One region of the Brevibacillus parabrevis genome, then DNA from elsewhere that is predicted to be linked to it. Evidence: predicted binding sites of a transcription regulator. Region 1 holds the regulator's gene; each other region holds the start of a gene.
The links. Region 1 encodes LexA, which represses DNA repair genes until DNA is damaged. Its sites were predicted from a motif close to CGAACATATGTTCG; they were not measured.
Positions count from the first base shown of each region.

Region 2: the regulator LexA is predicted to act here: its motif matches at 1,756-1,769, upstream of uvrB (excinuclease ABC subunit UvrB).
Region 3: the regulator LexA is predicted to act here: its motif matches at 1,823-1,836, upstream of IRJ17_RS13900 (WYL domain-containing protein).
Region 4: the regulator LexA is predicted to act here: its motif matches at 1,778-1,791, upstream of IRJ17_RS02235 (carbohydrate kinase).

Region 1 covers NZ_CP064090.1:3,491,916-3,495,820, forward strand. Annotated here, with positions in the region: gene IRJ17_RS16815 (CD3324 family protein) at 1-27, opposite strand, end outside; gene IRJ17_RS16820 (DUF4269 domain-containing protein) at 363-932, opposite strand; gene IRJ17_RS16825 (DUF456 domain-containing protein) at 1,059-1,544, shown strand; gene lexA (transcriptional repressor LexA) at 1,591-2,214, opposite strand; gene yneA (cell division suppressor protein YneA) at 2,527-2,862, shown strand; gene IRJ17_RS16840 (DUF896 domain-containing protein) at 2,955-3,152, shown strand; gene crcB (fluoride efflux transporter CrcB) at 3,249-3,614, shown strand; gene IRJ17_RS16850 (HelD family protein) at 3,652-3,905, shown strand, end outside.
Region 2 covers NZ_CP064090.1:1,548,165-1,552,069, reverse strand. Annotated here, with positions in the region: gene uvrB (excinuclease ABC subunit UvrB) at 1-1,678, opposite strand, end outside; gene IRJ17_RS07375 (flagellar hook assembly protein FlgD) at 1,857-2,789, shown strand; gene IRJ17_RS07370 (hypothetical protein) at 2,853-3,905, opposite strand, start outside.
Region 3 covers NZ_CP064090.1:2,912,580-2,916,484, forward strand. Annotated here, with positions in the region: gene IRJ17_RS13890 (hypothetical protein) at 1-239, shown strand, start outside; gene IRJ17_RS13895 (glycosyltransferase) at 1,075-1,728, shown strand; gene IRJ17_RS13900 (WYL domain-containing protein) at 1,855-2,070, shown strand; gene IRJ17_RS13905 (hypothetical protein) at 2,758-3,402, shown strand.
Region 4 covers NZ_CP064090.1:487,459-491,363, forward strand. Annotated here, with positions in the region: gene IRJ17_RS02230 (pseudouridine-5'-phosphate glycosidase) at 1-521, opposite strand, end outside; gene IRJ17_RS02235 (carbohydrate kinase) at 525-1,625, opposite strand; gene IRJ17_RS02240 (MarR family winged helix-turn-helix transcriptional regulator) at 1,807-2,241, shown strand; gene IRJ17_RS02245 (FMN-dependent NADH-azoreductase) at 2,367-2,993, shown strand; gene IRJ17_RS02250 (DoxX family protein) at 3,070-3,456, shown strand; gene IRJ17_RS02255 (pirin family protein) at 3,510-3,905, shown strand, end outside.

The sequences.
Region 1 (3,905 bases):
CATATTGGCTGCATTCGCATATTTCATTTTCGCTCGCTCCTTATTTTGGCATTCAAATAAGGGGCAAAGCCGGAAAATAAAAAATGAGATACATAACGGTAGGCGATGTATTGTCTAAACGACTGTCCACCTCATGCAAAGTATCGCCTTTTTATTTCCAGGCTTTGCATGAGACGCTGCAGTATCTGGCAAACTGAATCCATTCACCAACCATACACCCCCTCGATCACGATTCATACCTTCCTGTACAGTACGCAAACTCTGCGCAGTTCCTTCCATTATAGATCATCTTGCAGCGATTTTCATGCGCAGATGTTTGCGAGCGCTTTGCCAAGTTACTCAAAAAACACGATCTTTGCGGCTTATCGGCCGACGATCAGGTCAAGCAACTGATCATCTGTCCATGGCTCCAGCGCAAGCAACGCTTGGTACGGGTCAGCTCCTGGGATGTGAAAATAGGAGGCAAAAGCTGGCTCTGTCTTCAAGCCGTTTTGTTTGAGCTGGCGGATGTGCTGCCGCGCTTTCGGTCCTGCCAGTTGCAGCAAGCGATGTTCGATGATCATGTGCCGATACGCGTTTTGTTGTTCGACGGGGCGCGCTTGGGCAAAAAGCTCGAACCAGAAGCCGTGGGCAAAAAAGGAGACAAGACATGTGGGCACAGCTTGTACCGGCATGCGGGCTTCCTGGTATCCTTCGCAGTCTGCGTAAAAGCTGCGGGCGATCTCGGCGAACAGCTCAAGATCGTAGCATTCGCAGACGATGTCCAAATCACTGTCGCCAAGATCGATGTCGAGCGGAATCGTTCCGGCGAGCACCGGATCAAAAGCTTGCAGGCGTTGCAAGACCGCGCTTTGTTCGATGGCTCGTGCGGCTGTTTGCTGTTTTGCTGTACCGTTTTGCAAATAGGTGAGATCACGCCAGTTTCTCGTCATAGAAAACTCCTGTTTCCTTCGGTATTTGCAGATGTTTGTCGCAACAAGTATGATAGATTCGCGAAAACAAGTGTGCAACAAAAATCGCTTTTGCTCGTATTACCTATGTGAGGGGAGTGCATGCAGATGGATATTTTACTCTGGATCGTTGTTTTGGTGCTATTCGCGCTCAGTATTGCAGGTATATTTTTGCCTGTGTTACCCGATACGATTTTGCTGTGGGCAGGTTTTTTGCTCTACCACTTTTTCATAGCAGATCCGGGAGCGGGGTTGCCAGCGTCCTTCTGGTGGGGAATGGTGGTATTCAGTATATTGCTGTACGGCGCTGACTTGTTGACCAACATGTATTTCGTGAAAAAATACGGCGGCTCCAAATGGTCATCGGTGGCGGCGGCCGCAGGGATTTTTCTCGGGATTTTCGTGTTTCCGCCATTCGGGATGATCGTTTTGCCGTTTGTCTTCGTCGTGCTGGTAGAGCTGTTGGTGCAGAACCAGCCTTTCGAGCGGGCGGTCAAAGCGGGTTTTGGCTCCCTGATCGGCTTTTTGGGAAGCGCAGTGGTCAAAGTAGTGTTGCAGGTGACCATGATTATCTGGTTTTTCCTCGCCAGATAGAGAGAAAAAAGGACAGCGATGGCTGTCCTTTTTGTATGCCGCGAAATTAGTGAATGAGGCGGTAGACGCCGATGACTTTGCCGAGGATGGAAACGGCGTCCAAAATGATCGGTTCCATCGTGGCGTTCTCAGGCTGGAGACGGAAGTGGTTTTTTTCTTTGAAAAAGCGCTTGACGGTTGCTTCGTCTTCTTCGGTCATGGCGACAACGATATCTCCGTTGTTTGCCACATGCTGCTGGCGCACGATGACGTAGTCTCCGTCGAGGATTCCGGCGTCGATCATACTGTTTCCGGACACGCGCAGCATGTACACCTTGTCTGAAGTCACGATATTTTCTGGAAGCGGGAAGTATTCCTCTACGTCCTCAATCGCCGTGATCGGTTGCCCGGCGGTTACTTTCCCGATGACAGGAACGCGGACAACGGAGTCTTCGAAGTTGTCCTGGAAGCGATCTTCTTCAGACAACAGCTCGATCGCGCGCGGTTTGGTCGGGTCGCGGCGAATCAGGCCTTTCTTTTCCAGGCGGGCCAAGTGGCCGTGTACGGTAGAGCTGGAAGCCAGTCCGACAGCTTCGCCGATTTCGCGCACAGATGGAGGATAACCCTTGTCGCGAACTTCCTTCCGAATGAATTCGATGATGGCTTGTTGTCTGCTAGATAATTTTGACATAAAAAGACACCCCTGATTTCTCGAACATATTTTCCTATATTATACCATGGGAGCTTGCGTTCGACAAACATAAGTTCGATAAAAAGGCGAACAGGAATTTTTGCCCGAAAGAACGTTTCTTGTCGAATGGTTGGTGCGAGCCAGAAGCATGGCTGTTCGCGGATTGTCCCATACCAAAAGGGGAATTGGCCATCTTGCCGTCACCTGCGTGAATTTTGCAAAGGGGCAGGTTTTCGTATTGACATGAACATATGTTCTCATTTATGATTGGGGTACGAACTTATAGAACGTATGTTTGTAGGAGGTTATCCCATGAATGTCATGTCTATTCCTAACCGTTTTGAAAAAGAATCGTCCCGTCGCGTCCGTTTTGGTATTACTAGAGGCCAAGCCCTGTTGTTCCTGATTACGTTTTCTCTCTTTTTTTACTTGTTGACCGAACTGGTGTTTGCTTCTTCGCACGCTGAGCCGCTAAAAGGAACAGAAGTGACGGTTCGCGACGGTGACAGCTTGTGGACCATTGCAGTCCGCCATCAAACGGAGACGGTCGATGTACGCGATCTGATCCAGGATATTAAAGAGGCGAACGATCTACAGAGCAATCTGATTTATCCGGGACAGACCTTGCTCATTCCCGATCCGAAATGATAGAAAGCACTTGCCGGTTCGTCTCCATCTTGCGAGTTCGCCCTGATGTGATATAATTAAACGGCATTACTACTGGGTGGGAGGAACCGTACGTGGTATCTGACGCGGAAATCAAACGAATCAACGAACTGGTCAAAAAATCGCGCGAGGTTGGTTTGACCGATGAGGAAAAGCAAGAGCAGCAAGCTCTGCGACAAAAGTACATTGATGCGGTCAAGGCATCGCTGAAAGCGAATCTCGATTCCATCCGTTATGTGGAAGATCTTGAAGAGAATCGTCCCAAACATTAAGCTCACTTGTATTGATAAGGCAGACATCCTTGCTTGACGCTCGGGTGTCTTTTTGTTCCTTATGACTATCAGGTATTCGACAGAGGAGGAAAACAGATGGCGTGGGTGGCTGTAGCGGTAGGCGGTGCTGTCGGTTCATTGTTTCGCTATTGGTTGTCTTTGGCGGCGAATCAGCCGGGGTGGCCAATCGGCACCTGGTTAGCCAACATCATCGGCTCATTTTTGATCGGCGTGTTGTTTGTGATCGGCAAAGAGCGGGGAGGCATTTCTCCCGAAGTGTATATTTTGTTTACCACAGGGGTTATGGGTGGCTTCACGACGTTTTCCACCTTTTCTCTGGAGGTTGTTTCTTTTTGGGGCGACGGGCAATGGCTGCGCGGGACGCTGTATGCACTCGCGAGTATCGTGGTCGGGCTGTCCTCATGCGCCGTAGGGATTTGGCTTGCCCGGCAAATGCAATAATAAAAAATAATGGATAAAGCTGAGAGGGGGGATGGGTGTGAGTACCCAGCACCGCGATTACGAAGCAGAACAAAACAAGCTGAAAGAGACGATTGCGCTCATTGACGACGAGATTGTTCAACTGCGTGAGGAAATTAACGAAGCAACCGATGACTATGTGAAACAGGTCGTGAACTACAACAAGGCCAAAGATTTGCGGTATCTGGAAGATCACGGGCGAGACAAACCGTATTTCGGACGTGTGGATTTTCTCAAAGACGAGATTTACGAGCTGGATCAGGTGTATATCGG
Region 2 (3,905 bases), 1.9 Mb from region 1:
TCATCGAATCTGTCATTTTGTCGGCGTACATGATGACGCGCCCCTCAGCGTTACGGGCTGCCCGGCCGATCGTCTGAATCAGCGAACGTTCGTTGCGCAGGAAGCCTTCTTTATCGGCATCCAAAATCGCCACAAGCGATACTTCCGGCAAGTCCAAGCCTTCCCGCAGCAGGTTGATCCCGATCAGCACGTCAAATTCGCCCAAACGCAAGGAACGCAAAATTTGCATCCGTTCGATCGTCTTGATGTCGGAGTGCAGATAGCGTACCTTGATTCCGATTTCCTTGAGGTAGTCCGTCAAGTCCTCGGACATTTTTTTCGTCAGAGTCGTGACCAGTACGCGCTCGTTTTTGGCAATCGTCGTCTGGATTTCCCCGATGAGATCGTCAATCTGTCCTTTGATCGGGCGAACCGAGATCGTCGGATCGATCAGCCCTGTTGGACGGATGACTTGCTGCACCACTTCCGGGCAATGCTCCAGCTCGTACGGGCCGGGTGTTGCAGAAATGTAGATAGCCTGGTTGACCTTTTCCTCAAACTCCTGGAATTGCAGCGGTCGGTTGTCCTTCGCAGACGGCAGGCGGAATCCGTGCTCAACCAGGACGTTTTTGCGCGCCTGGTCGCCGTTGTACATCCCCCGCACTTGCGGCAAAGTCATGTGCGACTCGTCGATCAGCAAAAGGTAGTCCTCCGGAAAGTAGTCCATCAAAGTGTACGGAGCGTGCCCTGCTGGCAGCCCTGTCAAATGTCGCGAGTAGTTTTCAATCCCGGAGCAAAAGCCCATCTCCAGCATCATTTCGACATCGTAGCGCGTACGCTGTTCCAGTCGCTGCGCTTCCAGCAGCTTTCCCGCCGCTTTAAGCTCGGCCAATCGCTCTTCCAGCTCCACTTCGATGCTTTGAACGGCCAGCTTCATTTTTTCTTCGCGGGTGACATAGTGAGAAGCAGGGAAAATGGCTACGTGGTCGCGCTGTCCCAAAATCTCTCCGGTCAACACATCGATAGAGGTAATCCGCTCAATTTCGTCCCCGAAAAACTCCACACGAATAGCCTGTTCGCTCTGCGACGCGGGAAAAATTTCCACTACGTCTCCACGAACCCGGAAGGTCCCGCGTGTGAAGTTGATATCATTGCGCGTGTACTGAATGTCGACCAGGCGATGCAAAATCTCGTCTCGGCCTTTTTCCATCCCCACTCGCAGCGACAGCAACAGTTCCTTGTACTCTTCAGGCGAACCCAAACCGTAAATACAAGAGACAGAAGCGACAATGATGACGTCCCTCCGCTCAAACAACGCACTGGTCGCCGAGTGACGCAGCTTGTCGATCTCGTCGTTGATGCTGGAGTCTTTTTCAATAAATGTATCCGATTGGGGAATGTATGCTTCTGGCTGATAGTAGTCGTAGTAGCTGACGAAGTATTCCACCGCGTTATTCGGGAAAAACTCCTTGAACTCTGCGCAAAGCTGGGCAGCCAGTGTCTTGTTGTGCGCCATCACCAGCGTCGGCTTGTTCACCTGGGCAATTACTTGGGCAGCCGTAAACGTCTTTCCCGTACCTGTTGCACCGAGCAGTGTCTGGTGCCGCTTGCCTGCCTGGATGCCTGCCACCAGTTCGGCGATAGCGGTCGGCTGGTCACCGGACGGTTGATACTCCGATACCAATTCAAAACGCTCCATTCCCTCGTTCATCTCCTCGTTGCAAGACTGTTCTATTTCCATTATAACACAATTTAAGCTCTGATAAGCCAGAAATTCGAACAAATGTTTGTCTTCATCCTTCGACAGATTATACCGATAATAAGTAGTAGTGCACAAGTATGTACGGTTAGACTCGCCACCTTCAGGGAGGATCGACATGTCAGATATCGGAACCACCGTTAAAAATAATCCTTATATACAGCCACACATGAGCTACCAGGGCAAAAAAGAGTTCTCGGCAGAGCTGGATAACAATGCGTTCATGAAGCTTTTGCTGGAACAGTTGAAGCACCAGGACCCTACATCCCCGATGGATAACTCGCAGTTCATTCAGCAAACGAGCATGATGACCATGGTGGAGCAAATGAAAAAGATGTCCACCTTGATGGAGCAATCCAACAACAGCATGCTGACGCTGGAAAAATACGAAGCGCTGACGGGTCGCACCGCAACCTACTCCCTCACGACCAAAGACGAAGTAACGGGAGAAACTGCGACTCAAACAAAAGAAGGCGTGCTGGAAGCCGTCTACATGGACAAAGGCAAAATATACTTCCGCATTACCGGAGAGACTAACCCGATTCCGCTTGCAGACATCAAAGGACTGGAGTCGCAAGGCATGACGGGGAATGCGCTGGACAGCAGCCTCAAGTTCATGAACATGATCGGCAAAGACGTTTCGTACAAAACGACCAAAGAAATAGACAAAGACGGAAACCCGGCTACTACGGACGACATCACGAAAGTCGACGAAATCGCCAACGCCGTCATCACCGGGTTCACAACAAAAGACGGAATCACTCAGTTCTCGCTGAACAACGGTCAGACGGTCAAGCTCGATCAGGTCGTCGGCATGAGCGTGAAGCCGGAAAACAATGCCATGAGCAACTCGTTGCAATATGCGCAAATGATCGGTTTCAACGTCACTTACACAGAAAGCCAAACCAACACGGACGGTTCAAGCTCAAACAACAGCCTGAATGGCGTCATCAAGGCTGTCAGCATGAAAAACGGCATCGTAGAGTTCGTCTTGGCTGATGACAAAAAAATTGCGCTGAATCAAATCACCGGATTTGAAGCGAGCGCCTAGTCTAGTTACACACAAAAGCCGCCTCTTCTGTAACGCAGAAAGAAGGCGGCTTCTTATTTTTGCTTATTCTTTGATAATGGTCTGCCCCGTCAAAGCATCAACGTACACCGTCGTGTCAATCTTGGCATTTGCTCCGCAGAAGCAGTGCGAGCGAGTTTGCCGGAAAGACAGGTCGTAGCCCAGTTTAAAGGTAATCGCATTCGTCTGCGCATCCCGCTGGTGAATGTAGTTCAGTTCAAGCGGCAATACGCCGAGCAACCGATCCATGGCAGCCTGCTCCTTGATCGCCTTGGAGCTTGCAGGGTACACCACGTTTTCCGGACGGTTTATGCTGACTTCTTCGATTTTGCCCGTCCATGAATTTACTTTGACCGTATACATGCCAGCTTCTTCACTCTGTCCGATTCGGTAGACCGGGACATTTCCCAGCAGTGGATCAAGAGCCAGCGAGGTGTACTTCTCGTCGCCGATATCCGTCACTCGCAGCTGGTTGCTGCCGGAAAGAACAAGCCGCTTCAACAGCATTTCCACTGTTTTGCGATCGCGGTTTTTGTCGGTTTTGGCAGCAGCCCCTGGTTCATTCGCCTGTCTGTAAATAAACTGCTGCATCTGTCCCGTCTTGGCATCTGTTACGAGCATGATGTGCTGCCCCTCAGCCTTACTGACGCCCTCTGGGAACTGGCCGATTTGGTATTTCTTGTCCTGGTCAGTTGCGTCCTTTTGGAAGTGGCCCCAGATAAAATAGCGCACAGCCTCACCGTTGTCGTGTTTCTCCTCCAAAATGGTCATCGGCAATCTTGCCGTTTCCAGTTTGAACAGGATGCGCAGCAAGTTGCGTGCCTCTTTCTCCGTTTGCGCCGTCCATTTTTCTCCTGTACCGGTTACATTTAAAATTTGCGGCAATTTGTCAGGTGCGGCCAACTTTTTACCGCTCGTGGCATCCACTGCGCTTCCTGTATGTTCATTCGCAATGATGCCGCCTTTAACGATATAGGCAAGCTTCGCTTCCGTCCGGTTTGGCTGGTCCTGCTCCGGCAACAAATAGACCAGCTCCAGCGGTCGGCTCGCCTTCCATTGCGTCAGAGCTTGTGCAGGAGACAAGACGCGTTGCGCGGA
Region 3 (3,905 bases), 580 kb from region 1:
TTCCTAGCAATGCTTCCGCACCGAACAGCTCTCAGATTAAGGCAGGAACTGACGGACAAGGGAACCTTGCAGTTGATAGCGGTTATATCGCAGCGAGTTTTAGTAGCCCAAATAATGTCCATCTAAGCGGATTGACTCCTGGCAATACCAACTACACTCTTTATGTAACAGCTGAGGATGCAGCTCACAATGTTTTTTCGCCTATCGGTTTGCCTTTCTATACTGGTACTGCAGATTAGACAGCACTCTAATAGCCATTACTTTCGAAGTCGCTCAACCGAGCGGCTTTTTCTTTTGGAAAGGGGGAAGGAACACGGTTGTTCTAGAATCACTTGGAAGTTGGGTGCAAAATACGAGTAAAGTCTTGGATCAGGATCATTTTATTTACTTGTTCACTCATCCAGGCGCGGACTGTAACAGTGCACCTGTCACATTCTCACCAGACGGGCCAGTAATGGCAGCAGGACATGACGCTTCAACAGCTTATGCATTGATTCCGCTAAGTGCTAGTAGAATTGTGTCACTTGGATCACTCAGCAGAAGCGTTTTCCAGAAGATATGGAAGACGGGTGACGCTGCTTGACCTACTGTACCCGCATAATTTGATCAAGTTGATTGAGACGGATAGGCCAGATAAGTATGATGTTGATAAGCCTGACAATTTTATCGATAAAGAAACGTCTACGGCCTTGAAGCTGGAGGGCTGGAAACGTGAAGCCGGCTTGAAGGCAATTGACAGTGTTTGACTGCCAAAAGACTACTGAACAACTCGAACGCCTGGAAAAAGCGATTGACCAACGATCCAGCAGGCGGACTGAGCGAGTTGCCCTGGCTCATGTTTACGATGCCTGACCGGATGACAGAAAAAACATAGCCCTCCGTCCAGGGGATAACCGGGGAGGGCTGTTGCCTGTTTGAACAACTCCATGAGCATTTCATCTATCTTTTGGCAACCATTGAAAACAACCCTAAATAACCTCAAAGTGGCAAGTGCAATGTATAAAATCAGGTATCTCAACCATAATAAAACAGCCTGAAAAGACTTATTTCCTATGAACAGAGGAGCAGATGAATATGAAAATCAAGCGACTGCTTGCGTTACTGTTGACCTTGGCACTCGTTTTTAGCATGATGCAGGCAGTAGTATCCGTGCAAGCTAAAGAGGGGAAGGTAGCTGATTCAGTTTGCCTCAGTCCCAAAATGGTGCAGTTGAAGACAGATATGCAGAAAGTCTGGATCGACCATACAATATGGACGAGAAGCTACATTGTCAGTGCCATATCGAATCGTCCAGACCAGCAGGACGTTTTGGACCGACTTTTGCAGAACCAGCAGGATATCGGGAATCTGATCAAGCCTTATTATGGGGAAGCCGCCGGAAATAAGCTGGCTGATCTTCTCCGAGAGCATATTTTGATCGCTGGGAAAATTGTAGCGGCTGCCAAAGCGGGCAATCAGGCGGATGTGAAAAAGCTGGAGGCGGATTGGCATAGAAACGCTGACGATATTTCGAAATTTTTAAGTGCAGCGAATCCGAACTGGCAGTTTAAAACGCTGCAAGATATGCTTTATGCGCACCTTCAATTGATTACGGAAATAGTCCTGAACTGTCTCAAAGGAGATTGGAAAGCGGATATTGCAGCAACGGACAAAAACGAGATCCATATGATTCATTTGGCGGACATTTTGACAGAAGGCATCGTCAAACAATTCCCTGAAAAATTTTAAACGGGTAGCTATAGGGCAGTTCGACGCTTCAGCAAAGCTCCACAAGTGTGGAGCTTTTTTTATTTGCATGTTCGTATTATGTTCGCATATAATACAAACAAACGTTCCTATCTGGAGGCGAACAGCATGAAAAGGCAACTGCAAAGAGCCATACAACAGCATCAGTACATCCGGATTATTTACCTTGGCAGTGACGGCCGCACTACACAGCGAACTTTGCGTCCCATCGAAATTTCAGACGACCGACTAAAAGCGTACTGCCTCACGAGAAAAGCGCCGCGTGTCTTTGTAATCGACAACATCCTTGCGGTACAGTCAGTGGCGAACCGCCATGCTGTCTGATCTCTTGTAACATATGGAAGGGTTGGTGTGTTGAGAGGGCATTCCAGATAGACAATCCGTTCTCGATCCGATTTGTTCTGCCGAAGCAAAGAGAAGGGGTCCTTCAGCTGAAGAAAGACAAGAAACTGGTAAAATGCCTCTTTTAAGTGGGGTACTTCCCGTCAGCAAGGTTCATATTTTTTCGGATTTCGACCTGGTCGTTCCACTACGGGAGCGTCTCTGTGATGTACTTCTTATCTATGTAACGGCTGGACATTTTTGTGATGCTCTGAAAGTGGATTAGTTCCAGCTGTGTAACATCGCCGCTGAGGATGTTTCGCGCTGCGATTTTGAAAAAATTTTCCGCTCACGCTTCTTCATGCCTGTTACCGGTTACCTCTCGTCGTTTATTAAAATCTTTCTCCCGATGTCCTTACTTAGCGAAGGCGCTATTAAGCGCTAAACTAAGGAGGAGATTGTGATGATGAAAAAATTTCTGAATTGGGCCCGTCGTTATGGCAATTGAAATGATCATCCATTGGTTTAACTGATCTTCTGGCATGGGGCTGGGAGATTCAATTATCCCGCCATTCATCAAATCGCGCGGGTTGAAACGATAACTTTAGTTAGCTGCAAGATAAGCTTGCTCCCTTTACCCTAAATCTGCCCGTTGTAAATCGTTATCTTCTTATTTGTTGATGGAACGCCGTGTGCGATGAAAGTCGCTCGCACGGTGTAGGTCCAGGGCGACCTGGAAATAGCTTATCAGTAACAATCGAACAGACAGCACTAAGTGCGGAGCAAGTCCAATTTAGATGGAGGTGGTCAGATAGCGACTATGCCGATTACATGGTGGCTTATGTAAATGGGCAGGAATACAGGGTCTTCAATTACGGGGAGACTTATGGATTTGGTGCTATTAAAACATTACGTGCGGATACAAGCTATGACATCACGCTTCATTTTTACAAGAATAATGTCAATATTGCCCAAGGCGAACTGCATATCGTTACACCGCACGATGATACAATTGCTCCAAACGTGAATGCAATGCTTGGAAATCACACATCGACCACGGCAGATTTTGAGGTTTGGTCAGATGAGCCCGGGACTATTTACTATATGTTCGTTAGGGACGCGGATTTTAACGTTATGCCTAATAAAAGTTTGATTATGGCCAATGATCCGAGAATCGTACGATCTGGACAATTGAATGTAACAGCCGATCAACGGAAACAGGTGCTTTTGGATGGATTTACTATTACCGAGCCAGGATATTGGACACTTTATTTAGTATCGGAGGATTCGGCGGGTAATATTTCAAGTATCCAAGGAGCAGGGTTTTCTCTGTGAAAAACGTCGATACTTTTTTCAGCAAACGGGATGTGACTGCTTGCGGTCAACAAAACGGTCATGTCGTTTGTTGATCCAAACAAATTAGTCGTTGGCGGCTGATCCTTAGGATTTATCTGGGGTTTTTTCTTGGAAAAGCTTGAGTAAAGTGCGGAAGAGTCGGTCAACCGAGCGGCTTTTTTGACAAGGAAGATGAATAAAGGTAATGAGGACATTTGCCAATAACTGCCCTAATCACCAGAGGAGCAAGTAAGAGAGGCACAATCGAGCTGGACTTCCTTCCTTTATGGCTTATGGCTCGCAACGATTTCGGTCGTGCCAAACATCCCAAATTGAACAGCCTGAAGTGGCTGAACGTCTAATCGAGTGTCAGCTAACGGGTAAAGATTTTGGCGAGAGAATTTTTACATTCGTACCGCAAACAAGGGGGCAGGAAACAGGGCAGGCAAGATAGCAAATGTTTTGGCAGAACGGAACAGCGGGTGTTGACCATTCAACAACTT
Region 4 (3,905 bases), 3.0 Mb from region 1:
TGCGTCTCCAAGTATTCCAGCGTGCGTCCGATATCCAGGATCGATTTTGCGCCAGCGCATACAACCGCAACGCTTGTTTGCGCCAGCTCAGTCAAGTCAGCAGATACGTCCCACGTGATTTCGCCATCGCGGTGTACCCCGCCGATACCGCCAGTCGCAAACATGCGGATGCCAGCCAGATCGGCTGCGATCATGGTTGCCGCTACTGTCGTCGCACCGATTTTGCCGCTTGCGAGGATGTAAGGGAAGTCGCGGCGGCTCACTTTTTCCACCGATTTGTTGGTCGCGAACTCTTCCAGCTCGCTCTCGGTCAAACCGATTTTGATTTTGCCGTCCATGATTCCGATTGTCGCTGGCACTGCGCCATTGTCGCGGATGATTTGCTCTACTTCTTTTGCCATTTCGATGTTTTGCGGGTATGGCATCCCGTGGGAGATAATCGTAGTCTCCAGGGCAACTACTGGCAGGTTGTTCTCCAGCGCGTGGCGTACTTCCTCAGTAAAGGTCAGGTATTGTTTCATCTTTTATCGCTCCTTTTCGTATTGTCCAACGGTCAATTGCAGTTGTTCCGCTTTGAGCAAGGGAGAAACGGACTGCTCTGTCTGCAAAGTCAGAGCAGATGCTGCCAAACCGAGACGGCAAGCAGCCTGGAACGACTCCCCGTTCACGATGCCGTACAACAGGCCGGACGCAAACGCATCGCCTGCCCCTGTTACATCAACTACCTCAGTCGGATACGGCGCCATCTGCTCCGATACGTCCTCCGACTGATAAAAAATTCCTGCTTCGCCCATGGTGACGATGACGTGCTTGACGCCTCTCTCCCTGATTTTCTTGCACGCTTCGGCGCAATCCTCGATAGAGTTGATCGTCATGCCGGAAAGCAGCTCCGCTTCCTCCCGATTGGGCAGGATCGCTTCGACTCCGTCCAATTGCTGTGGGAGCTTTTTCGCTTTTGCAGAAGAGACCGGGTCAACAAAGAGTCGGATGTTTTCCTCCCGGCAACGGCTAATGATGTAGGCCAAGCAATCCTCCGGTATGTTCGTATCGATAAAAATCGCGTGGGCTGCTGCAATGTGCGACCATTTCTCGGCAAACATCTCCGGTGTGAGCGCGTCGTAAATATCCATGTTCGCCAAAGAAACGACCATTTCCCCATCGATATCGAGCAATGCGGTATACGTGCCTGTGCGCTGCGTAGGCAAGCGCCACACCTGGCTGATATCTACTCCGTGCTTTTTCGTCTCCTGCACGATCCACTCGCCTTCCTTATCTTCACCGATGCTGGTGAACAAGGATGTATTGCATCCCAGTCGTCCAAGATTCTCCGCGATATTGCGGGCAACCCCGCCACACGATTCCATGATCGTAACCGGATTGGAGGAATGCAGACGCACGGCTTGCTTTCCACGCGCTTTTCGGTCGAGGTTCGCTCCACCGATGCAAGCGATCATGCCTTCGTCCCGCAATACGTACGCTCTGCCTTTAATCTCGCCGCGCTTGGTCAACTGAGCGATATACCCCGCTACAGCCGACCGCGAAATCCCGATCAAGTCAGCCAGCTCTTGCTGGGAAATGAACGGATTTTGCCGGATGTGATGAAGGATCAACATATCTTTCTCCACGGTCATCCTCCTTTCTTCTGATTAGCATTCACAGCTTCGTTTACAAACAAAAGTCTATCACAAAAACATTTGTTTTGCAAAGGATGATTTTATCCCCCTCTATTTGACAAACGGATGCGACTTCATGTAAAGTTATCTTAAATTCAAGATATCGAAAATTCGTTGGAAAGGAGGGTTTTTCATGGATCGCAATGATTCCCTCGATCTTTTTGTCGTATTATCGAGATCATATAACTGGGTCACTGCCCACTCCAATCGGCACATCCGCCTGCACGGGCTGAATCCTACCGAGTTTGGCGTCCTGGAAGTTCTCTATCATAAGGGTCCGCAGCCATTGCAGCAAATTGGCGAAAAGATCCTGATCTCCAGTGGAAATATCACCTACGTTGTGGACAAGCTAGAAAAGAAGCAACTGTTGATTCGCAAACCCTGTTCGGCCGACCGCCGGGTCATTTACGCCGAGCTGACGGAAAAAGGCCATGCGTTTCTGGCAGACATTTTTCCTTCTCATCAAGAGGCGATTGAAAAAGCGGTCGCGGGACTTACCCCCGAAGAACAACAGCAAGCGATTGCTTTGTTAAAAAAGTTGGGACGTGCTGCTCAGGAGAATTATTAGACTGGGCAGCACCCACCGAGGGTAAAAAAGGTGTTGACAAAACCTTCAACACGTAATAATCTTAAAATCAAGATTTACACATTAAAAGTTATCTGCTTACAAAAAGAAAGGGGAATATTTTTCTCATGAGCAAAGTACTTTTCATTAAAGCAAATGATCGCCCAGTTGAGCAGGCAGTAAGCGTAAAGCTGTACGAGGCTTTCGTAAAATCTTATAAAGAAACGCATCCAAACGACGAGATCGCCGAGCTGGACCTGTTCGCAGAAAACCTTCCTTACTACGGAAACGACCTGCTCACTGCCATGTTCAAAGCTGGACGCGGCATGGAGCTGACTGCTGAAGAACAAAAAGGCGCTGAACTGGTGAGCAAATATTTGAACCAATTCACTGATGCAGAAAAAGTAGTTATCGCATTCCCTATGTGGAACTTCACCGTTCCTGCTGTTCTGCACACCTACGTTGATTACCTGTCGCAAGCAGGCAAAACGTTCAAATATACAGCGGAAGGCCCTGTTGGACTGATGGGCGACAAAAAAGTAGCTCTCCTGAGCGCACGCGGCGGCGTATACTCCGAAGGCCCAATGGCTGAAATCGAACTGGCTAACCGCTACGTTCGCACGGTGCTTGGCTTCTGGGGCATCAGCAATGTGACAGAAGTGATCGTAGAAGGTCACAACCAATTCCCGGACAAAGCAGAAGCAATCGTAGCAGCAGGCATCGAAAAAGCAGCAAAACTGGCGGAATCCTTCTAAGGCCCGCCAGCCTTTCTTGTCCTAATATCTCAAATTTGAAATACTATAATTTAAAATAATTAAGGAGAGATGAAAAATGATGGATCTTGGATTGTTGATTATTCGCTTGGTGATTGGGTTGTCGTTTGCAGGTCACGGTGCGCAAAAGCTGTTTGGCTGGTTCGGTGGCTACGGTTTGAAAGGCACAGGCGGCTGGCTGGAGTCCATCGGGGTCAAACCTGGCGTTGCCATGGCCCTGCTTGCCGGATTGGCTGAACTGGTCGGCGGCTTGCTGTTTGCAGCAGGTGTCGGTACATGGGTCGGCGCTCTCCTCATTGTCTTCACAATGTTGGTTGCGATTGTGAAGGTTCACGGTCAAAATGGATATTGGGTAACGCAAAACGGCTACGAGTACAACCTGACTTTGATCGCTGTCGCTATCGGTGTCGCTTTGATCGGTCCAGGAGCATACGTTTTGTTTTAAGCAACACTTGCTAAGCCCGTAAGCCAGCATTCCACCAAGGGAGGACACAGCAGATGGAAATCCGCGTCTATACACAGAATGAACAAGCAAAAGGACACTTTGGCGACGGTGAAATCGTAGAAAACAAACCGATTGGCTTCCCCCACGAAGGTTCCGTCGTAAAACGGGTTGGCCCGCTATTTTACTGGGCATGGGCAAAATCACTGCAAACGTTTGAAATTCCTCTTCACCCGCATTCCGGCTTTGAAATTTTGTCCTATGTCTTGAAAGGCACAGTGGGTCATCGGGATACGCTGGGCAATTTGCAGCAAGTGACAACAGGCGGCGCTCAGATCATGCAAACAGGATCAGGAGCTTACCACGCCGAAGAATTGGGCAAAGATACGGAAATGTTCCAAATCTGGTTTGAGCCGCACCTGGCAAAAACCACAAAGACTCCGCCGACTTAC